4 regions of the Streptomyces sp. P17 genome follow, and region 2 is predicted to be linked to each of the others. Evidence: riboswitches for the same ligand, from Rfam matches in the RefSeq annotation. Region 2 holds a riboswitch; each other region holds the start of a gene.
What was found. Region 2 has a riboswitch for cyclic di-AMP ahead of RMT89_RS25345 (transglycosylase SLT domain-containing protein). Riboswitches for the same ligand answer to the same signal wherever they lie in the genome.

Region 1: another riboswitch for cyclic di-AMP. It lies ahead of RMT89_RS12245 (transglycosylase family protein); the one in region 2 lies ahead of RMT89_RS25345 (transglycosylase SLT domain-containing protein).
Region 3: another riboswitch for cyclic di-AMP. It lies ahead of RMT89_RS16615 (M23 family metallopeptidase); the one in region 2 lies ahead of RMT89_RS25345 (transglycosylase SLT domain-containing protein).
Region 4: another riboswitch for cyclic di-AMP. It lies ahead of RMT89_RS24740 (NlpC/P60 family protein); the one in region 2 lies ahead of RMT89_RS25345 (transglycosylase SLT domain-containing protein).

What each region holds. Positions count from the first base shown of each region.
Region 1 covers NZ_JAVRBF010000015.1:23,010-28,553, reverse strand. The annotation lists gene RMT89_RS12260 (hypothetical protein) at 1-1,709, shown strand, start outside; gene RMT89_RS12255 (cytochrome P450) at 1,946-3,178, shown strand; gene RMT89_RS12250 (transglycosylase family protein) at 3,372-4,346, shown strand; cyclic di-AMP (ydaO/yuaA leader) riboswitch at 4,523-4,698, shown strand; gene RMT89_RS12245 (transglycosylase family protein) at 4,703-5,371, shown strand.
Region 2 covers NZ_JAVRBF010000041.1:22,252-27,795, reverse strand. The annotation lists gene RMT89_RS25355 (peptide MFS transporter) at 1-133, shown strand, start outside; gene RMT89_RS25350 (CocE/NonD family hydrolase) at 150-2,138, shown strand; cyclic di-AMP (ydaO/yuaA leader) riboswitch at 2,379-2,585, shown strand; gene RMT89_RS25345 (transglycosylase SLT domain-containing protein) at 2,591-3,082, shown strand; gene RMT89_RS25340 (HAD family hydrolase) at 3,092-3,898, opposite strand; gene RMT89_RS25335 (hypothetical protein) at 4,053-4,670, shown strand; gene fahA (fumarylacetoacetase) at 4,771-5,544, shown strand, end outside.
Region 3 covers NZ_JAVRBF010000022.1:92,645-98,188, reverse strand. The annotation lists gene RMT89_RS16620 (PrsW family glutamic-type intramembrane protease) at 1-534, shown strand, start outside; gene RMT89_RS16615 (M23 family metallopeptidase) at 619-1,647, opposite strand; cyclic di-AMP (ydaO/yuaA leader) riboswitch at 1,659-1,815, opposite strand; gene RMT89_RS16610 (PP2C family protein-serine/threonine phosphatase) at 2,062-3,144, opposite strand; tRNA gene RMT89_RS16605 (tRNA-Met) at 3,300-3,373, opposite strand; gene RMT89_RS16600 (alginate lyase family protein) at 3,425-4,630, opposite strand; gene RMT89_RS16595 (dihydrofolate reductase family protein) at 4,830-5,544, opposite strand, start outside.
Region 4 covers NZ_JAVRBF010000039.1:68,728-74,271, forward strand. The annotation lists gene pcrA (DNA helicase PcrA) at 1-157, opposite strand, end outside; gene RMT89_RS24730 (hypothetical protein) at 221-403, opposite strand; gene RMT89_RS24735 (ScyD/ScyE family protein) at 554-1,183, opposite strand; cyclic di-AMP (ydaO/yuaA leader) riboswitch at 1,564-1,734, shown strand; gene RMT89_RS24740 (NlpC/P60 family protein) at 1,743-2,933, shown strand; gene RMT89_RS24745 (tellurite resistance/C4-dicarboxylate transporter family protein) at 3,032-4,054, shown strand; gene RMT89_RS24750 (hypothetical protein) at 4,032-4,385, opposite strand; gene RMT89_RS24755 (NlpC/P60 family protein) at 4,847-5,544, shown strand, end outside.

The sequences.
Region 1 (5,544 bases), on a different contig from region 2:
TCCCCGGTCCCCTGGACCAGGGCGTCCCCCAGGACCACGTCGACTTCAGGCAGTCCAGCTTCCACGCCCCTGTCATCGCGGTGCAGAACAACTACGGCCACACCGGCCCCGCCGCCGACGGCTGGCCCCGCCTCGCCGAGTTACGGCGCCGTGCCCTGGGCGTACGGCCCGTCACCTCCTTCGGGGACGAGCCCGCCCTGCCGCCGTACATCCCGCGCGACCGGGACCCGGATCTCGACCGGCTGGTGGCGCAGGCCCTGCGTGAGGGCGGTCTGGTCGTGGTCACCGGCGAGCCGCTGGCCGGCAAGACGGCGACCGCCTGGGCCGCACTGAACCGCAACGCCGACGACAACACCCGTATCTTCAACGCCCACTCCGGGACGGACCTGCGCGAGCTGCCCGCGGCCCTGCGTGGGCGCGATCCCGCCGGTACATATGTGGTGTGGCTGGACGATCTGGAGAGCCATCTCGACGAACGGGGCCTGGTGGCGGGGCCGTTGGCGCAGCTCGCGCATGAGGGCGTGCTGGTGCTCGCCACGATGAGGGACGCGGCGTACGAGGCGCACCGCTTCGGCGACCATCCGACGGCCCGAGCCCTGCGCGGCGCCCGCACGGTGGATCTGACCTGCGACTGGAGCGAGGACGAACTCGCGCGGCTCGCGCCGTCGGACGACCCACGGCTCAGGGACGCCGTGCGCTGGCGGGGCGAGCTGGGGGTCACCCAGTTCCTGTCGGTCGGCCCGGAGTTGTGGGAGGAGTGGCGCCGGGCGAGCCGTCCGGGCGGGCGGGCGAACGGGCACCTGCTGGTGAGCGCGGCCATCGACGCCGCCCGCTGTGGGCTCACCAGTGGTCTGGCGCCCGGGACATGGGAGTACATGATCAACGTACGCGGTGTGTACGGCTACAGCCGGGTGCACGGGGGCAGACTCCTGGACGGCCCTGTCTCGCAGGACGACCTGGAGTGGGCGACCAGGCCCCGGCTCGGAGTCAGCGGGCTGCTCGTCCCCGGTGCGGAAGAGGGCACGTGGCGGGCGTGCGGGACGCTCGTCGCGGACGCGAGCCGTTGCCCCGGCCTGCCGCCCTTCACCTCTCACCTGTGGGGGACCATGGCCCACGTGGCGGCGGAGTACGACCTGCCCGAGCGCGAGGAGGTGTCCCGGGCGGCTCGCGACGTCGTGCGGATCGCGGCCGAGGCGGGCGAACTCGGCGCCGATGCGATCCTCGCCGTTCTGTCGACCTGGGCCGGCGACGCCCCGGAGGCGCGGCGCTGGTGGGGCAGGCTCGCGGAGAGAGAGCCGAGCATGGCCGACTCCCTCGGGCGGTATCTCCTCCTCGAACAGGGCGAGCTGACCGAGGCCATCCCCTATATCCAGACAGCGGCGGAGGCGGGAAATCCCGAACCCGCGGAACTACTGGGCTTCCTTCTGCTCGCGCGGGCCCTGCACTGGCTGGGCGTGGCGGCCGAGAACGGCAAGCCCTCCGCCGGCGAGGTTCTCCCCGCGCTTCGGGCGGCCCTCGGGGAAGAACAGCTCGTGGCCGCCCTGATGCGGCATCGCGCCGAGGCCGCCCCGAAGCGGCCGCCCGCCCCCGGCCCCGCACTGTCGTCGGAGCGCGCCGTCCGCATCGGCGTCGACCTGATCCTCGGCCGGCACCACGACCCGGCACTCGAAGAGACCCTCGAAACGCCGCCGGATACCGTCAAGGAGTGACCGACCACCCCACCCCGGCGCCGGCCCCCGGCGCCCCGGCACCGGCCCCCGGCGCCCCGGCACCGGCCCCCGGCGCCCCGGCACCGGCCCCCGGCACCCCGGCACCGGCCCCCGGCACCCCCGCAGCGGCCCCCGGCGCCCCGGCACCGGCCCCCGGCACCCCCGCAGCGGCCCCCGGCACCCCCGCACCGGCCCCCGGCGCCCCGGCACCGGCCCCCGGCACCCCCGCCCCCGACCTGTTCACCTGGGAGTTCGCCACCGACCCCTACCCCGCCTACGCCTGGCTGCGCGAGCACGCCCCCGTGCACCGGACGACGCTGCCCAGCGGGGTGGAGGCCTGGCTGGTCACCCGTTACGCCGATGCCAAGCAGGCCCTGGCCGACCAGCGGCTCAGCAAGAACCCCGCGCATCACGACGAGCCCGCTCACGCCAAGGGGAAGACCGGTATCCCCGGTGAGCGCAAGGCCGAGCTGATGACGCATCTGCTCAATATCGACCCGCCGGACCACACCCGGCTGCGACGGCTCGTCAGCAAGGCGTTCACGCCCCGCCGGGTCGCCGAGTTCGCGCCGCGCGTGCAGGAGCTCACCGACCAGCTCATCGACCGGTTCGCGCACACCGGAAGCGCCGACCTCATCCATGAGTTCGCCTTCCCGCTCCCCATCTACGCGATCTGCGACCTGCTCGGCGTCCCCCGCGAGGACCAGGACGACTTCCGGGACTGGGCGGGCATGATGATCCGCCACCAGGGCGGCCCCAGAGGCGGAGTCGCGCGGTCCGTGAAGAAGATGCGCGGCTATCTCGCCGACCTCATCCACCGCAAGCGGGAGGCGCTGCCCGACACCCCCGCCCCCGGCGAGGACCTCATCTCCGGTCTCATCCGAGCCTCCGACCACGGCGAGCACCTCACCGAGAACGAGGCCGCCGCCATGGCCTTCATCCTTCTGTTCGCCGGCTTCGAAACCACGGTGAATTTGATCGGTAATGGCACATTTGCCCTGCTTACCCACCCCGAGCAGCGGGCCCGACTCCAGCAGTCCCTCGCCGCACAGGAGACAACCCTCCTCGAAACCGGCGTAGAAGAACTCCTCCGCTACGACGGCCCCGTCGAGCTCGCCACCTGGCGCTTCGCCACGCAGCCCCTCACCATCGGCGGCCAGGACATCGCCCCCGGTGACCCGGTGCTCGTCGTTCTCGCCGCCGCCGACCGGGACCCGGAGCGGTTCGCCGAGCCCGACACGCTCGACCTCTCCCGCCGTGACAACCAGCACCTCGGTTACGGCCACGGCATCCACTACTGCCTGGGGGCCCCGCTCGCCCGCCTGGAGGGCCAGACCGCGCTGGCCACGCTCCTCACCCGCCTCCCGGACCTCCGACTCGCGGTGGAACCGGCCGATTTGCGCTGGCGCGGCGGCCTTATCATGCGCGGATTGCGCACGCTTCCGGTCGAGTTCACCCCAAGTGCCTGAACCGGCCCACGCCCAGGCCCGCTCGACGGACCGTCAGGTCAAACGTGACACACCCTCAAGTCTGTGATCTTCACGTGATCTGCGCGGCATTAACTTGTGACAAGTGATCGTCTGCCGATACGTTCACTCGTCAGCGCGGCGCCTCGCCTCACCGGCACCGCGCCGGTCCCCGCTGTCTCCGAAAGGCCCTCGCATGCTCTCCGGGAACGGTCGTCACCGTCGCCCCCGCCAGGCTCCCGCTCTCATCGTCGCGGCCGGAGTGACCGGCTCCGCCATCGCCATCCCGCTCCTCGGCGCCTCGGGCGCCAGCGCGGCCGAGGGCACCACATGGGACCGGGTCGCGGAGTGCGAGAGCGGTGGCTCCTGGAGCGAGGACGGCGGCAACGGCTATTACGGCGGTCTCCAGGTCACCCAGGAGAACTGGGAGCGGTACGGCGGCACGACGTACGCCGCCAGCGCGGACCAGGCCAGCCGCTCCCAGCAGATAGCCGTCGCCGAGCGCATCCTCGCCGACCAGGGTCTCGCCGCCTGGCCGACCTGCGGCCCGCTCTCCGGCCTTGACGCCGAGTCGGGTTCGGTGGACATCGACACGGGCGTGGCGAGCGATGAGCCCGCTTCACCCGACTCCTCCGCTTCGCCCGACTCGTCTGGTTTGCTGGACTCCCTCGATGGCGACTCCTCCGACGCGAAGTCCAGTGCGCCCCAGTCACCCGAGGTGACGGACAACTCGACCAAGTCGGACAAGTCCCCCGAGTCTCCTGACGCCACGGAGTCGGCGGAGCCCTCGGGATCCCCCGAGAGTGACGCCTCTCAGGGAACCGACAGCGAATCCACAGCCACTTCCGGGCGGGACAACTCGGACAACTCCGGTCAGACTGAAGGCGATTCCGCCCTCACCGACACCGGCTCCACCGGCACCGGCTCCACCGGCACCGGCCGCCACCGCGGCGAGCCCGCCGAGGAAACCACCGAGGAGAGCGCCACCGACGGGTCGTACGTCGTCCGCTTGGGCGACAGTCTCGTGGGCATCGCCGACTCTCTTGACCTGAACGGCGGATGGCGCGGCCTCTACGCCGCCAACAAGTCGACCGTCGGCGCCGACCCTGACCTCATCCTTCCCGGTCAGACCCTTGAAGTAGGGGTCGAACCGGTCGAAAAGCAGGGGTAGTTCACGTCACGCTTCGCGCCGAATGTCCGGTTTGGCGAAAGTGTGGGATGAGTCTCAGAAGCCCTGATCGTCTTTGAAATTCCGCGGATCGCCTGTCTACGGTCAGGACCGCTCGCCAACACGAGCCCCGGCTGCCGCAACGCCGAATCCTGCCAGCGGCCGTACGGGAACAGTCGTCGCGTCATGCGCCGTAGGCAGGAGCGGGGGACCCAAGGTAAGCGCCGGGACCGGCAGTTGAGGCAGCTCAACAGACGGCACCGGCTTGGGGTGAAGCCGCGCACGAGTGCGCGGCCGGGCAACTCAACCGGCCCGAACCCGACAGCTCACCTCGCAGGCGTCGGTGAGGGGATCGATCCATGCTGTTTTCCGGTAAGGGCAAGCACCGTCGTCCGTCCAAGGCCACCCGCGCCATCGCCATCGCCGGCGTCACCGGCGCCGCTGTCGCCGCCCCGCTGATGGCGGCCGGCAACGCCTCCGCCGCCACCGCCTCCGAGTGGGACGCCGTCGCCCAGTGCGAGTCCGGCGGCAACTGGTCCATCAACACCGGCAACGGCTACTACGGCGGTCTGCAGTTCTCCGCCTCCACCTGGGCCGCGTACGGCGGCACGCAGTACGCCTCCAGCGCCGACCAGGCCTCCAAGGCCCAGCAGATCGAGATCGCCGAGAAGGTCCTCGCGGGCCAGGGCAAGGGCGCCTGGCCCGTTTGCGGCACCGGCCTGTCGAGCGCCGCGTACACCGGCGGCTCCGCCGAGACCAGCACCGAGACCCGTTCGACCGAGGAGCAGCCCGCCTCGCGTTCGACCGAGCGTCCGGCGCAGAAGGCGCAGAAGACCGTCACCACCCCGACCGGCAAGAAGGTCAAGAAGGGCGACGGCGAGTACAAGGTCGTCAAGGGCGACACCCTCAGCACCATCGCCGAGGAGCACGACGTCAAGGGCGGCTGGGAGAAGCTCTTCCAGCTGAACAAGGACATCGTCGAGGACGCCGACCTGATCTACCCCGGTCAGCAGCTGGACCTCAAGTAATCCCGTAGCCGAACCACAGGACCCTCATATCCGTGGCCTCCATACTGGAGGCCTCGTGAGGGCCACCCCCGTCCCCACGGGCTCCCCGCTCCGGTGCGTGTTCCCCCGTACGCACCGGGGCGGGGTTTTCTTTTCCGGTAATTCACCGTTCCTTTGTTCCGCTGAGAAACAAT
Region 2 (5,544 bases):
TGCCGCCTTCTCCTACGACGACGTCTCCAAGCCCGCCTGCTTCGGCGTCAACGGCGCCCTCGCGGTGGCCGCGGGGCTCGCGGTGACGGCCGCCGCGCCCCGGCTGCGCCGCACCATGCACCCCGTCCCATGAGGTCATCGCGATGAGCCTGCACATTCGTACGTCCTTCCCCTACGAGACGACCCACGAGGACCTCCGTATCCCGCTCGCGGACGGCACTCTGCTCTACGCGCGCGTGTGGCGCCCGCTGACCGACGAGCCCGTACCGGCGCTCCTCGAATACCTCCCCTACCGGCTGACCGACTGGACGGCCCCGCGCGACTTCCAGCGCCACCCCTGGTACGCAGGCCACGGCTACGCCTCCGTCCGGGTGGATGTCCGCGGGCACGGCAACAGCGAGGGGCTGCCGACGGACGAGTACTCGGCGACGGAGCTGGCCGACGGGGTCGAGGTGGTCAACTGGCTGGCGGCCCAGCCCTGGTGCGACGGCAAGGTCGGCATGTTCGGCATCTCCTGGGGCGGCTTCAACTCCCTCCAGATCGCGGCCCTCGCGCCCGAGCCGCTCAAGGCGATCGTCACGGTCTGCTCCACCGACGATCGCTATGACAACGACGTGCACTACACGGGAGGTTCCGTTCTCGCGGCGGACATGCACGCCTGGGCCGCCACCATGCTCGCCTTCGTCTCCCGGCCGCCCGATCCCCAGTACGCCGGGGACGCCTGGCGAGACCTGTGGCTGAAGCGCCTGGAGGCCGTGGAACCGCTCCTGCACACCTGGCTGGACCACCAGACCCGGGACGACTACTGGCGGCACGGCAGCGTCTGCGAGGACTACGGCGCCATCGAGGCCGCCGTGCTGGCGGTGGGCGGCTGGCACGACCCGTACCGCGACACGGTGCTCCGGCTCGTGGAGCACCTGCCCGCCGACCGCGTCCGTGGGCTGATCGGCCCCTGGTCCCACCAGTACCCCGACCGGGGCCTGCCGCCGGGACCGGCGATCGGCTTCCTCCAGGAGACCCTGCGCTGGTGGGACTACTGGCTGAAGGGCAAGGGCGCCCTTCCCGAGTCCCTCCTGCGGGCCTACGTCAGCGACTCCCACCCCCCGGCCACCGTCTACGACACCCTCCCCGGCCGCTGGGTCGCCGAGCCGGCCTGGCCGTCCCCTCAGGTCACGAAAGTGACGTACGCCCTCCAGGGCGCCCCCGTGCTCGTACGGTCGCCCCTGCACACCGGTGTGGACGCCGGCCGCTTCCTCCCGTTCGGGAACGACGCCGACCTGCCGCCGGACCAGCGGGAGGAGGACGCGCGCTCGGCCTGCTTCGAGTTCGCGGTGGGCGAGGAGGCGTGGGTGCTGGGACGGCCGAAGGTGCGGCTGCGGCTGACGTCGGAGGTGTCGCGCGGGCAGGTGATCGCCCGGGTCTGCGATGTCGCCCCCGACGGCTCCTCGACCCTGGTCACGCGGGGCGTGCTGAACCTCTCCGCCCGCCACGGCCGCGATCGCGCGGTGCCGTGGGAGCCGGGCGCCACGCAGGACGTCGAGTTCGAGCTGAACGGCATCGGGCACGCCTTCCCGGCCGGCCATCGCATCCGGCTCGCGGTGTCGTCGGCGTACTGGCCGTGGGTCTGGCCGCAGGCGGAGTCGGCGGCGGGGTTCACGCTGGATCCGGCGGGGAGTTTTCTGGAACTGCCGGTACGCGCGCGTGAGGCCGCTTCTGACGTGAGCTTCGAGGGCCCCGAACAGGCCGAGCCCCTGGGCGTGAACTACCCGGTCACCCTGGACGAGCCGCGCCCCGAGCGGCTCGTCGTCCGGGACGTGGCCAAGGACGAGTGGCGCCTTGAGGTCGATCCGCGGTACGGCGGCACGCGCGTGTACCCCGACGGCCTGGAGTTCACCGAGGACGCGCTGGAGACGTACACGATCCGGTCCGCCGACCCCTTGTCGGCCCGCGCCCGCTCGGACTGGTCGATCCGGCTGCACCGCCCGGAGCTGGCCTGGGACACGACGGTGCGGACCCGTTCGGAGCTCACGTGTGACGCAGAGGACTTCATCGCCTCGAATGAGGTGATGTGCACGGATGGCGGTGAAGTGGTCTTTCATCGCACATGGGAGAAGCGGATTCCGCGAACGGCGGGTTAATGCGGACCCATTGGGTTGATTGCCCGATTTAAGGTGTCTTGCGCTGGGCGTGAGTTGACTCACGCCCGAGACCCACAGGCGCCTCACAGGCTCTTCTCGATGCCCCTCCCTCGGCGCCCAGTTGAGCCTTGGCGACCGCAAATGCCCATCCCGGTATGCCGCGCGAGCGAAGATCAAACCCCTGGATATGTGAATCCGCTACTTGTTTCGGACATGTGCTCTCGCATACGTTCCCGGCCTGTCGGACGGACGCCGAATCCTGCCGCCGTCCGGCTCCACCGAGATTCTTCGTACGGCAGGAGCGGGGGACCCAGGTAAGTCGCCGGGCCGGACGTCCTCGGACGCGCCGGTACGGCTGGGGGTGAAGTCGCGTGCCCTTTACGGTGCGCGGCCGGGCAGCTCCCGCCCGAACCCGACAGCTCACCTCGCAGGCGCCGGAGAGGAACCTCGCCATGCCTGCTGCCGCTCAGCACCGTCATACCCGCGCCCACCGCGCCCACCGCGTCGCCCGCAAGCTCGCCGTCCTCGGCACCGGAGCCGCCGTACTGGCGCTCCCGCTCATCGGCGCGACCAGCGCCTCGGCGGCCTCCCCGACCGTCACCACCGCCGCCTCGCTCGGGTACGCCAACAACCTGGACGGCTGGATCCGCGCGTCCCTCCAGGTCATGGCCCAGAACGGGATCCCCGGCAGCTACGACGGCATCTACCGCAACATCATGCGGGAGTCCTCGGGCAACCAGTACGCGATCAACAACTGGGACTCCAACGCGGCCGCCGGCACCCCGTCCAAGGGCCTGCTCCAGGTGATCGACCCGACCTTCCAGGCGTACCACGTGGCCGGCACCTCCTACGACCCCTACGACCCGGTCGCGAACATCACCGCCGCCTGCAACTACGCGGCCCAGCGCTACGGCTCGATCGACAACGTCTTCGGGGCGTACTGACCGGGCCCGCTACGGGAAGAGTCCTTCGAGGACGACGGCGATGCCGTCGTCCTCGTTCGACAGGGTGATCTCGTCGGCCACCGCCTTGAGTTCGGGGTGGGCGTTGGCCATCGCGACACCGTGGGCCGCCCAGTCGAACATCGGGATGTCGTTGGGCATGTCACCGAAGGCGATGGTCTCTCGCGGGCCGAGCCCCAGATGCCGGGCCGCCAGCGCGAGACCCGTCGCCTTGGTGATGCCGCATGGCTGAAGTTCGACGGTCCCGGGACCCGACATGGTGACCGTCGCCAGCGAACCCACCACCGAACGCGCCGTCGCCGCCAACAGGTCGTCGGACAGCTCCGGATGGCGCAGCAGCACCTTGCTGATCGGCTCGGACCACAGATCGTCGCGCCGCCCGACCCGCACCGCGGGCAGGGTGGGGTGCGGCATCAGGTACCCGGGCTCGATCAGCGTGAGCCCGTCGACGCCGTCCTGGTCGACCGCCGCGTACACCTCCCCCACCTCGGCCTCGATCTTGCCGAGCGCGGTCTCCGCCAACTCCCGGTCCAGGGTGACGGACCACAGCAGACGGTCCGCGCCGGCGTCGTACACCTGCGCGCCCTGCCCGCACACCGCGAGCCCCTTGCTGCCCAGGTCGTCCAGGAGCGGCCGCACTCTGGGCGCCGGTCGGCCGGTCACCACCAGATGCCGGGCGCCGGACTCCGCCACCCGCGCGAGCGCGGCCAGCGACCGGTCGGAGAGCGTGTCGTCGCCTCGGAGGAGGGTTCCGTCCAGGTCGGTGGCGATGAGTGAATATGCGAGGGGTGCGGCCATGATCAGAGAATACGGACAGGACGCCCCGACGACTCAGCGTGAACCGGACGACCCCGGCGCCCACCACCGCCCCGCGCGCCCCCCTCCAACTCCCTTGCAGTCATCGGCTTCTGGTGAAATGAGGGCACTGCGGTGACGGGCGGGGGCGAGTGGTGTGACGGGTAAGGACGGGAAGTTCTCGGCGTATCTCCGGGAGGCCGCGGTGGGCGTCCTGGAACGCTTCCCCGAGGCACTGAAACCCGAGATCTACGCCCTCTCCTTCCGCATCTGGCGCGTCGACGACGACGAGCGCCGCCCGTACGCCGCCATCGGCTACAACACCGAGACCCAGTACGAGCGCGAGCGGCGCCCGGAGGACCCCGGCGAGGCCCGCTGGAACTACGCCTGCTGGCTCCTGGACGGCTTCGAGACGCTGGGCAGCGCGCCGGAGGATCCGGTCGGCGGCCCGCTGTACGAGGACGAGGTCAAGCAGCTCGGCCTGTGGTTCGAGGAGCAGGACGAAGAGGATGGCGAGGACAGTGAGGAGGACGACCGGATCGACGCCAAGCGCGACCTGCTCGGGCTCCATTTCGCCGGCGCCTGCGTCGGCCTCGCCCGCCACCTGCACGCGAGCGGCCGTATCGAGGCGGTATTCGGGCGTCCGCTGCCCATCGTGGTATTCGACATGTACTGCCCCGGCTGGAAGGTCGAGGCGACCGAGGCGGCCAACCCGCCCGGGCTGATCGAGGGCTTTCTGGCCTGGCGGCGGGCGGACGGTTACGTCGACGGATGATCACCCCGCCCCTTCGGCACTGCCCAAGACGGGTGCCCCACCCGTAACGTGTGCGGCGACGACACGGACCCGTGGCACGCACGAGAGTGAGGCAGCACCCATGCCCCCCTTTGATGTCCCCGAGGGCGACCCCTTCGGCCCGCACAACCTTCCGTACGGTGTCTTCTCCGTCCCCGGCGAGGACAGCGCGCCCCGGGTCGGCGTACGGCTCGGTGACCACGTCCTCGACGCGGGCGCGGCGGCAATGGCGCTGGGATCCCCGTACGCCTCCCTGCTCGCCCGGCCCACGCTGAACCCGCTGCTGGCGGCGGGCCGCACCGCCTGGTCGGACGTGCGCCGCGCGCTCACGGCCTGGGTCACGGTGCCGTCCCACCGGGAGACCATCGAGCCCCTGTTCCACCCGCTCTCCTCGGTGACCCTGCACCTCCCCTTCGAGGTCGCGGACTACGTCGACTTCTACGCCTCCGAGAACCACGCGCGAAACGTCGGCCAGATGTTCCGCCCGGACGCGGCCGACTCCCTCACCCCGAACTGGAAGCACCTCCCGATCGGCTACCACGGCCGCTCGGGCACCGTCGTGGTCTCCGGCACGGATGTCGTGCGGCCGTCGGGCCAGCGCAAGGCACCCGCCGACGCGGCACCCGTCTTCGGCCCGTCCGTCCGCCTGGACATCGAGGCGGAGGTGGGTTTCGTGGTGGGCGTGCCGTCGGCGATGGGCAGCCCGGTCGGCCTCTCCGACTTCCGGGAGCACGTCTTCGGCCTGTGCCTGCTCAACGACTGGTCCGCGCGCGACATCCAGGCCTGGGAGTACGTCCCGCTCGGCCCCTTCCTCGGCAAGTCCTTCGCCACGTCGGTGTCGGCCTGGATCACCCCG
Region 3 (5,544 bases), on a different contig from region 2:
GGCTTCTTCGCCGTGTACGCGGCGATCATGGTGCCCGCGTTCGGGCTGCTGACCTGGCTGGTGATCTGGACCCGGCAGCGCGAGCTGCGCACCGTCCGGGAGGAGCTGCCCGCCTACGCCGTCGCCGGCTGGCTCACCCCGGGCGAGCCCTTCGCCCTGAGCTCGATGCGGGCGCGGCGCCTGGCCCGGCAGTACGCCCGCCGCCACGCCGGGAAGCGGGCGGCGCGGGAGGTGGCGCAGTACGAGGCCTACGCGACCTCGCTCGCGTTCCTGCGGCACCGAGGGCGCCGGGGCCGCGCGGGCGCCGACTTCGGCGTACGGGAACAGGAGCTGCTGCAGGAGCTGTGGCGCCGCAGGGAGGTCGCCCGTCCGGCCCTCGACCACGCGGCCCGCGCCACGGCCCCGCCGGTGCCGGTGGTGGCGGCGCCATGGCCGATGTACGGCGTGTACGGGTACCCGTCGCAGCCGACGTACCAGCCCTATCCGGCGTACCCGGCGGGTCCGTACCCCGCGCACAACCCGTACCGGTCGTGAGAGGAGTCCCGGACACCGAAAACCGGCAGCCCTGACGTCGGGGGGTCGTCGTCAGGACCGCCGGGGTTCACACGGGGGCTGAGGTCAGGGGGTGAGGCCCTTGCCGCGCAGCCACGCGAGCGGGTCGATGCCGGAGGAGGAGCCGCCGGGGTGGACCTCCATGTGCAGATGGGCGCCGGTGACATTGCCGGTCGCGCCCACGCGGCCGATGACGTCCCCGGTGGTGACCTTCTGCCCGACGCTGACGCTGATCGAGGACTGGTGGGCGTACCAGATCTCGGTGCCGTCCTCCAGGGTGAGCACGGTCTTGTAGCCGTAGGAGCCGTCCCAGCCGGCGGAGGTGATCGTGCCGGAGTGAACCGCCTTGATCAGCGTGCCCGTGGGAGCGGCGAAGTCCAGGCCGGTGTGGTAGCCGGAGGACCACATCGAGCCGGACTCACCGAAGGTCGAGGTGATGGTGTACGAGGAGGTCGGCAGCGCGAACTGCTTGGCCAGCGCGGCCAGGCGCTCGGCCTCGGCCTTGGCGCGGGCCTCCCGCTCCGCCTTCTCCTTGGCGGCGGCGGCCTTGGCCTTGGCCTCCTTCTCGGCCTTGGCGGCGGCTTCCGCGGCGGCCTTCTCGGCGGCAGCGGCGGCGGCCTCGGCGGCCTTGGTGTCGACCTGGTCCTGCTGCTGCTCGGCCTGGGCCATGATCCTGGCGCGCAGCACCTCACCGGCGTCCGAGGTGCCCTGCCCGGCGTCGGCGGTGGTCACACCGACGCTGCTGAGCGGGGTGGACGAGGTCTCGGGCGCCTCGTCCGCGGTGTCGTCGGAGATCAGCGGCAGGTCGGGCATGGTGATCGCGACCGGCGGCTTGCCGGACTGTGCGCTGGCCATGCCGCCCGCGCCGACGGCGGCTATGACACCGACGCCGAGAACGGTGGAGCTGCGGGCGAGTCCGCCGCCACGCTGCTTGGCGACGCGGTGCCGGCCGCGTACCGGGCGAATGGACTCCGCGGTGGGGTTCCACTCCTCCCAGGGGCCCTCGTCGGTGCGGTGACTGCCGTAGCCGTAGGCCTCTTCACTGCGCTGGCTCGGCACGAACGGGGCCTCGGGGGCAGGCCGGTTTGACGCCACGTGGGCGTGCTCCTTTCCTTCCTTCTCGCCTACCGGGTTAGCTGACGGGTTCGGAGCAGGAAGGTCTCCTACGCGCGTATATCTGCCGTTTCCGCACGGCGGATTACGCCCGATTCACCCCAAGTGGTGGTTCCCCGGTTCCCTTACGGGATTCGGCGCGTGCGCACGGAGCCGACTCTTGTGACGGCTGGGACGACCGCGCTGCGTTATCGAACGTTAATAGACTCGGGGCGCGGATTCCAAGCTGTTCGACTTGATCATTAACGTTTTTGGACCGGACTTTCAGGTCACTAGGGCGCTAAATCGGGCGAGTTGACCAAGCCCCAGGTGTCACACAGGTATTGACGGTACGTCAGTTGTTATGCGGAGGGCTTCCATCCGATCACCCCTGGTGACGATCAGCGTGGTCGGCGGTCAGGGTCTGCGCACGGCGAGCAGGGCCATGTCGTCCGCCATCCCGCCCCCGCAGTGCCGGCGCACCTCCTCGGCGAGGGTCCGGATCAGGGTGCCGGGATCGCGGAAGCCGCGGCCCGCCAGCCGCGCTTGCGGGTCGTAGAAGACGCCGTGCGGGTCGCGGGCCTCGGAGAGGCCGTCGGTGTACAGGAGCAGGGTGGTGCCGGGCGGGAAGGGGGCGTCGTCGGCGCGGTCGGGCCAGTTGCCGAGGCCGCTCATGCCGAGCGGGAGGGCGGGCTCCCGGGCAGGCAGCGGGCGCACGGTGCCGTCGGGGTACAGCAGCAGCGGCGGCGGATGGCCGCGGTTGACGACGCGAACCACCCCGTCGCCGTGCGGGAGTTCGGCGAGCACGGCGGTCGTGACCCCCTCGACGGCCTCGATCCCGTCGCGCCGCGAGCCCTCCCGGGCCAGCGCCCGCTCCAGCCGCTGCGCGACCGCCTCCAGGCTCGCCTCCTGCTCGGCGGCCTCCCGGAAGGCCCCGATGACGACGGCCACGGCCGCGACGGCTCCCGTCCCCTTGCCGCGCACATCGCCGACGACGAGCCCAACGCCGTACGCGCTGTCCTGCACCGCGTACAGATCGCCGCCGATGAAGGCGTCGGCCTGCGCCGCCTCGTAGCGGGCGGCGATGGCGTAGCCGCCGATCCGCTCCAGGGGGTCGGGCAGGACGGCGCGCTGGGTCGCCACGGCGATCTCGCGCTGGGAGGCGAGCCGCCCATCGCCGCGGCGTACGACGCGGTTGAGCCCGACGGCCAGGACGGCGACGGTGACCACCGTCACCACCTCGGTGACCGTGTCCGCGTCCATGCCGAAGCCCAGCCGGAGGTGGACGCCGTAGGCGGCGAGCAGGGCGACGGCTCCGGTGACGACGGTGCCCATCAGGGAGTAGAACGGCGCGGCGACCAGCGGTGCGGCGGTGAAGAAGGGGATCGCGGTGAAGCCGCGGGGGGTGATGAGGTCGTAGAGGACCCCACCCGCGATCAGCAGTGGCGGAAGCAGCAGTACGAGGGTGCGGCCGGGCGGGACGCGCCGTGCCTCGTCCATGCCTGAAGCCCGCACTGCCCGCCTCCCGCCGCATCCGCCGTCCCTCCAGGCTTCCCGGAGCGGGAGCGGGGGGGGCGAACGGTGTGGGCCGAGTGGAGGAGGCGTGGAAACACCGAGGGCCGGAACCCTTTCGGATTCCGGCCCTCGGCCTTCAGTAGCGGGGACAGGATTTGAACCTGCGACCTCTGGGTTATGAGCCCAGCGAGCTACCGAGCTGCTCCACCCCGCGTCGTTGAAACCAGTGTACGTCATCCGTGGGACCCGATGCACACACGTTTCTTCACGCTGCGGGATTGCCCGCGTGGGTCAGCGTCTCCCAGGCGACGAAGAGGTTGTCGGTACCGGCCGGGCGGGTCTGTTCGGCGAGCCTGCGGGCCGCCGGGACGGAGCCGCCGCGGCGGCCCTCCAGATGATTCAGGGCGACCTCCAGATCGGGCCCCATGTTCCGCTCCACCTTGCCGCCGCACAGCCAGCCCGGCGTGGACTCGCCCAGCTGCTGGCGGGCGTGCAGGTCGAGCGCGGCCCTGAGCCGGCCCTCGGCCTCGCCGTACAGGTCGACGCCCTGGTGCCAGGCGGTCTCGGCGATGTGCGCGGTGGCGGCGATCGACTGGCCGACGTGCTGGAGGTCACGGCAGGTCTCCTGGGTGACGCCCTTCTTGTACGTCGTCTGCCCGAACCAGTACCTCGCCAGCCGCTGCGGGGTGTTCATGCTCGACCCCGCCGGGGTGAGCGGGAGGCGGCCGTCCTTCTCCAGGTAGAAGTAGGCGGGGACGCGGTCGCGGAAGCGGGCCAGGGCGTCGTCGAAGGTCTTGCGGTCGTCGAGGAAGACTGCGATGCCGATGGCGGCGTCGGTGGTGACGAGGTCCCGGTTGCCGTTGGCGTCGGGGACCTTCCTGGTGACCTGGGGGAGGTGGGCGGTGCGGAGCATCTTCTCGAAGCGGCGTACGCGGTCCTCGGGCCAGCCCGCGCCGTCGCTGTTCCGGACGATCTCGGCCGCCCGCGCCCATGTCGACCCCGCCCATCCGGCCTGGAGGCCGGCGTTCGCCCCGGTGTGCCGCCGCAGCTTCGCCGACCAGGCGTCCATGATCTCCCTGGCCTTGACGGCGTGCTGCCGCTTGCCGGTGACGGTGAACAGCAGGGCCTGCGTGTAGGCGGCGATGGCGTCCTCACGCTCCTCCACACAACCGCGGCCGGCCCTCTTCCCCCCGGGGCAGTGAACGTCCTCGTACGGCTCGGCCCGGTACTTGTAGGCCCCGTACTTGCTGTCCCGCATATCCAGATACGCCCTCAGCCACGGCTGCTTCCCGGCGGTCACGTTCTCGCGCACGGCCGCCAGCTGCGACGCGCTGACCAGGACGCCGGGGTGGGTGAACTCGGCGTCGGGCGGGAGGGCACGGGCCATGGTGCGGGAGTCGGCACCGGTTGCTCCGCAGGCGGCGAGGAGGGTGGCAAGCAGGAGAGCGGCGGCAAGTCGGACGGACCTCATAGGGGCAGCGTCGCGCCGCGGGGGCGGGGGCGCAGGCTGGGTTGGGCCGATTGGACTGGGGCACGGCGTTTCCAGCCCGTCCGGCGTGTGAGGACGTGGCCCCCTCAGGCCCGAAGCGGGGGTCCGGGGGGCGGGGGGCGGCAGCCCCCGGGGACGGGACGGGTAGGGGCGGCGGGGGGGGGCGAAACACCCCGGCGCCTCAGCCCAGCAGGTGCGCGTTCGGTGCCTTCGCCCGGTCCTCGAACTCCGGCAGCACCACCACATCCACCCCCGCCGACGCCAGCAGCCCGCTCCCGTCGGCGTCCACCACGAACGTGTCCGGCTCACGCCAGGCCGTGACCACCCTGCGTACCCCCGCCTCCAGGATCAGCCGGGCACAGGGCGCCGGGCGGGAGGCGCGGTGGGCGCAGGGCTCGAGGCTGCTGTACACCGTCGCCGAGGCAAGACGCGGGTCCGCCGGGTCGATCTTCGCCAGCGCCGCCTCCTCCGCGTGGACCACCGGGTCGTCGCCCTCCCGGGAGTGCCCGCGCGCGAGTTCCGTACCGTCGGACGCCACGACCACCGCGCCGACGCTGAACGCCGTCCGCGAGGGCGGGCACAGTTCGGCCAGTTCGCAGGCGAGGCGGAGCCAGTGGTGGTCGGCGGCCGTGGACCGCGTGCCGGCGCCGGGGGCCGTCGGTTCGTAGCGCATCAGGACCACGTCCTCGATACGGCGGGACTCGATCAGCCGCAGTCGGCCCTGCTGGTACCCGCCGGGCCCGAAGAGGCGCGGCGCGGACGGGTCGCCGACGAACAGGGGGGCGAGCACGAGGTGGAGCTCGTCGGCCAGGCCCTCCTGGAGGAGTTGGGTGTGGATCCGTCCGCCGCCCTCCACCATCAGCCGCCTGACGCCCCGGGCGTCCAGGTCCTCCAGC
Region 4 (5,544 bases), on a different contig from region 2:
CGTCCCGGTCCGGCGGCACGTCGAACCTCCCACCGAACAGATCGTCCGGAACCGGCTCCGGAGTGTGATCGTCCTCGGGCGGCGGCGGGGCTTCTTCCTCGTGCCCACGAGGGGTCTGGAGGTCCGCCAGGAAGCTGTCGTCAAAGAGGCTGCTCATCGCTCTCCGAGTCTAGGGCTCCCCACTGACACCCCGCCGCCGCCCTTGGGAACATCGCCCGAATCAGAAGCCGAGGATCTTCCAGACCTGCCCGCCGGGTGTCTTCTCGCCCTCCATGACGGTGCCGTCACGGTCCGCGACCGCCCAGGCCGAGACATAGACCTTTCCGTCGCACGGGTCGACGGTCACGCCCGCCGGGAACGGGACCTTGACATCCGTCCGCTTGCCGCCGGAGACCTTGGTCACGACGCCGTTGAACAGCTGGCTGACGTACAGATCGCCGCTGCCGTTGACGGCGGCCGCTGATCGGGCCGAAGCCGGACTTCCAGCCGAGGATCTTTCCGGCCCAGGGGTCGACGCGCCACACGCGCGCGGTGGGCTTCTCGGTGAGGCCGTTCAGCTCGCCGACGTAGAGCTTGCCGTCGGGGCCGAGGCGAGGGACGTGGGGACGGACTCGCGGCCGTTGTGGTCCGGGAAGACGGTGAAGGGGCGAGCCTTGCCGGACCCGGAGATCTCGACCAGGTCGTTCCCGGCCGCGTCCGCGACGGTCTTCCGCCCGTCGGGCAGGGCGAGGACGGCGTACGGGTTGGACTCCAGGTTCGCCTTGTGCGGGTTGTACCTCAGTTCCACGGCGGAGACGTCGGCGGCGATCCCGGCCTTGCCGTGACCGATGCGCAGCAGCTTGCCGAGGGTGTTCCAGGGCTTCTTCGTGGGCACCCCGGCCTCCGGCGGGACGAAGGTCTCCACGGCCCACACCTCGCCGTACAGGGCGGAGACACCGTCGACGCCGGTGGCGAAGCCGCCGTCCGGGGCGGCGCCCGAGGGCAGCCCCTTCACCACCCTGTGGTGCTTCCACGCACCCCCGTCCCAGTAGATCTTGGTGACGGCGGAGGTGAGACCGATACAGGTCTCGCCCTCAGGCCCCTCCCCGATGCACTTCTTGCCGCCCCGGCCGGCCTCGGCGACGTACAGCCGCCCCTGGTCGTAAGAGAGCTGGCGCGGATTGTCGAGTCCGCTCGCGATCACGCGGACGACCGGGCGGCTTTCCCCTCCCCCGCTCGCGCCCCGGCGGGCGCGATGCCCGCGGTGGCGGCGAGCGCGACGCCGGTGGCGACGACGAGTGACTTGCGCTTCCTCATGCCCGTCACCCCTACTCACCCACCGCGGCTCACACGACCACGGCCGGCTGGAAGCTAGCGCCCGGAAGCGGGCGGACGACGTCACTCCGGAGAAAATACGTACAAGTCGGCGCAGATCCGTCCGGATTGACCACGCCCAACGACGCCCTGACCTAAGGTCACGAAAATGTATCGGGCATATCACCCATCAACCTTCACAGGGGCCACACGAGTTGGCTACCGTGCCGGGCAGGCCGTACGACCCCCACCGGCGAACCTCGCCGGGCCGCGCGGCCTCCGCCGAGTCCGCTGCCCGCCCACGGCAGCCGGAGCCGGGGACCCACCGAACTTGGGGTGAATCGACCCGACTCCCTTACGGGAAAAGGTCGTAGGGCAACCCTTCCTAACCACCCGCCCGAACCCGACAGCTAACTCGGTAGGCGGACCATGGGAAGGAGTCGCCTCCCTTGGCGTCGCACCGCAAGTCGCCTCCGGCGGGTACGCGCGTAGCAGGCATACGGACCCCCGCCCTTGCCACGGCCGCCCTCACCTCCGTGGCCCTGCTGTCCCAGACGGCCAACGCCGGCCCGGCCACGGACGACAAGCCGAGCCTCGAAGAGGTCGAGAAGAAGGTCGACGACCTCTACCGCCAGGCGGAGACGGCGACCGAGAAGTACAACGCCGCCAAGGAGAAGACCACCAAGCAGCGCGAGCAGGCCGACACCCTCCTCGACGGCGTCGCCAAGCGCACCCAGAAGCTCAACGACGCGCGGGAGGAACTCGGTTCCCTCGCCGCCGCGCAGTACCGGACCGGCGCCTCCGCTCCCGGCACCGCGACGTTCCTGCTGGCCGACTCCCCGCGAGACTACTTCGACCAGACCCAGCTGATGAGCCGGATGACCGGCCGTCAGAAGGAAGCGGTCGACGACTACATCACGCAGCAGTCGGCGACGATGAAGAAGCGCACGGAGGCCACCGAGAGCCTCCAGACGCTGAACGAGTCGCAGAGCGATCTGAAGACCGCCAAGTCCACGGTCCAGAAGAAGCTCGCCGACGCGCGGGAGCTGCTGTCGCAGCTGACGGCGGAGGAGAAGGCGCGGCTCGCCGAGACCGAGCGCAAGCGCCAGGAGGAAGCCGCGCGCAAGACGGCCCAACTGGCCCAGCAGCAGGCGGAGGAGGAACAGCGCCGCCAGGAGGCCGCGGAGGCGGCGGCCCAGCAGCAGGAGAACACCTCTTCCGGTTCCGCAGAGACCTCCACCGGCAGCACGGAGTCCGAGTCCGCCGCCGACTCCACCTACGCCGCGAAGGCCGAGAAGGCGATCGCCTTCGCGCGCGCGCAGATCGGCAAGCCGTACGTCTGGGGCGCCACGGGACCCGACTCCTACGACTGCTCCGGCCTCACCCAGGCCGCCTGGAACGCCGCCGGCATCTCCCTCCCCCGCACCACCTACGACCAGGTCAACGTCGGGACCACGGTCCCCGTCTCCAGCGCCCGGCCCGGCGACCTCGTCTTCTTCTACGACGACGTCACCCACGTCGGCATCTACATAGGCAACGGCATGATGATCCACGCCCCGAAGCCCGGCGCCTACGTCCGCGAGGAGTCGATCTTCTACGACGGCGAGGGCTCGATCCACAGCGTGGTACGGCCGGCCTGAGGCGACGCGGCGCGCGCGGGGGTGATTCGGTGCCCCGTTTCCACACCCACGCGCGCGTGCCCCCTCGTAACCCGGGCCGCGCTCCTTAGCATCGGCGCATGTCCGGCACCTCTGCGCTTCGCTCACTTCGCGCCTGGTGGGCGCTGCGTCCTCCGGCGGCCGGGGCCGCGGTGATGGCGACCGGCATTGTGTCGGTCGGCCTGCACCTCACCGGATACGAGGTCCTGTCCCTTATCGCCCTGACCATCGCCTGCCTGGCATGGCTGGGACTCGCGGCGGACTTCGTCGTACGGCTGCTGCGGCAGCCGGAGCGCTGGCGCAAGGAGGCCGGCACCTCCGCCGCGCTCACCGCCGTCGCCGCGACGACCGTGCTCGGCACCCGCTTCTCCGCCGAGGACTGGCAGCCCCTGGCGGCGGCCCTGCTGGCGCTGGCCGCCCTGCTGTGGCCGGGCCTGCTCCACACCGTCGTGCGCCACTGGCACCGCCGCATGCCCGGCGCGGTGTTCCTGGGCTGTGTGGCCACGCAGGGCCTCGCCGTGCTCGGCGCCACGCTCGCCGCGGCGGAGTCGACGGCCTGGCTCGCGCACGCGGCACTGGTGCTGTTCTGGCTCGGTCTCGTCCTCTACGTCGTCGCCCTCACCCGCTTCGACCCGCGCCAGGTGGTGGAGGGCGCCGGGGACCAGTGGGTGGCGGGCGGCGCGCCGGCCATCTCCGCGCTCGCCGGGGCCAAGCTGATCGCCGCCGACAGCGCGCGTCTGTACCTGTGGAACAACGACGCCGACGACGTCCTGCGCCGGGTCACCGTCGCGCTGCTGGTGCTCGACCTCGCCTGGTACGCGGTACTCGTCGTGGCCGAGGTGATCCGGCCACGGACCCGCTACGACGTCCGCCGCTGGGCGACCGTGTTCCCGCTGGGCATGACCGCGGCGGCGACCCTGTCGGTCGCCGCCGCGGTCGACGTCTCCTGGCTGGAAGGCCCCGGCGAGGTCCTGCTGTGGATCGCGGTCGCGGCCTGGCTGGCCGTCGCCGTGGGGGCGGTGCGGGAGGAGCGGGCCTACGCCTCGGCCGCCTCGGCCGCCTCGGCCGGGGAGGCCGGGCTCACGTCCACAGCACCGCGATGAAGATGTTCGCCGTGGTGAGCAGTCCCACCAGGCCGAACAGGTTCTTGTCCACCTTCTCGTCGTCCCGCTTCACATAGACGAGACCGAGGATCACGATCAGCAGGGCCAGCTTCACGCCGATCTTGATGTTGTCGACCGTCTGGTCGTCCGCCTGGTTGAGCCCGACCAGGATCACCCCGGTGACCAGCATCGTCAGCGCGCCGTGCAGCATCGCCGGCACGAAGCGGGCGGTGCCCTGGCCCATCGCCTTCATCTGGGTGAGGAATCCGCCCAGGAGGGAGGCGATGCCGATGATGTGCAGGCCGACGAAGAGATGGATGAGTACGTCCATGAGGCCGGAGCCTAATCAGGGGGTCCTGGGGCGCCCGACACCGGGCCACCTTCCCCGCCCGCATTCCCCGCTCGATGGACCTTGCATATATGCGCTCCATAGCACCCCCTCACCCCCACCCACCCCGAAACCACCACTTCGGTCATCGCACAGCGTGAAGGCGACCGCCCCATTCGCGGATCACGGTCACATACGGTCACCCGGCGATCCCCCCATGGCAGTTCCGCACAACGCGTTACCGACCCGACACACCCAGGTTTAGCGTCCTCCACCAGGTGACCGGCTCCCCACCGCCGCCCGGGCCAGGGGCGGCAGTCGGACACCACCGCCGAGAAGGTCCGGCGGCGGCCTGCTCCCCCTGTGCGGGCCGCCGCCGGACGCGCAAGCCGTACGACGCTCCCCCTGGCGGCCGTACGGGCCGGGCGGGTCGTACGACTCGTGCGAAAGGACGTGCAGTCCACGTGGCAGCGCACCGTAAGCCCCGACAGCGCTCGGCCGGCGGCACCAACGTCCGTACGGCCGCCACGGTCGCCCTCGCGGGCGCGGCCAGCGCGACGGGCTTCGACGGGACCGGGCACGCCGAGCCCGAACTGACACCGGCGCAGGTCAAGGCGGAGGTGGACCGGCTGTACCAGGAGGCGGAGGCCGCCACCGACAAGTACAACGGCGCGAAGGAGAAGGCGGATGCGGCCGAGGCGCGCCTGAAGACGCTGCGGGACGAGGCGGCGCGCAAGACGGAGAAGCTCAACTCGGCGCGGGACACGCTCGGTTCGGTGGCCGCGGCACAGTACCGCGACGGCGGTCTCGACCCCGCCGTGCAGCTCGCCCTCTCCGACGACCCCGAGCGGTATCTGGACGGCGCCGAGTTCGTCGAGCGCGTCGGCACCCGGCGGGCCGCGTCCGTCGCCGACGTACGCAAACAGCTGCGGGAGATCGAGCAGTTGCGCGGGGCCGCGCGCATCGAACTCGCCTCGCTCACGTCACGCCAGGCGGAGCTGAAGCGGCACAAGCAGACGATCACCGGGAAGCTGGATGCCGCGAACCGGCTGCTGTCCCGGCTGTCGGCCGAGGAGCGCGCGGAGTTCGACGGTGGCGCCGATCGCGCCTCCCGCTCGGTGTCGGGTGCGCGGGAAGGGCTCGCGGCCCCCGGGACCGCCAC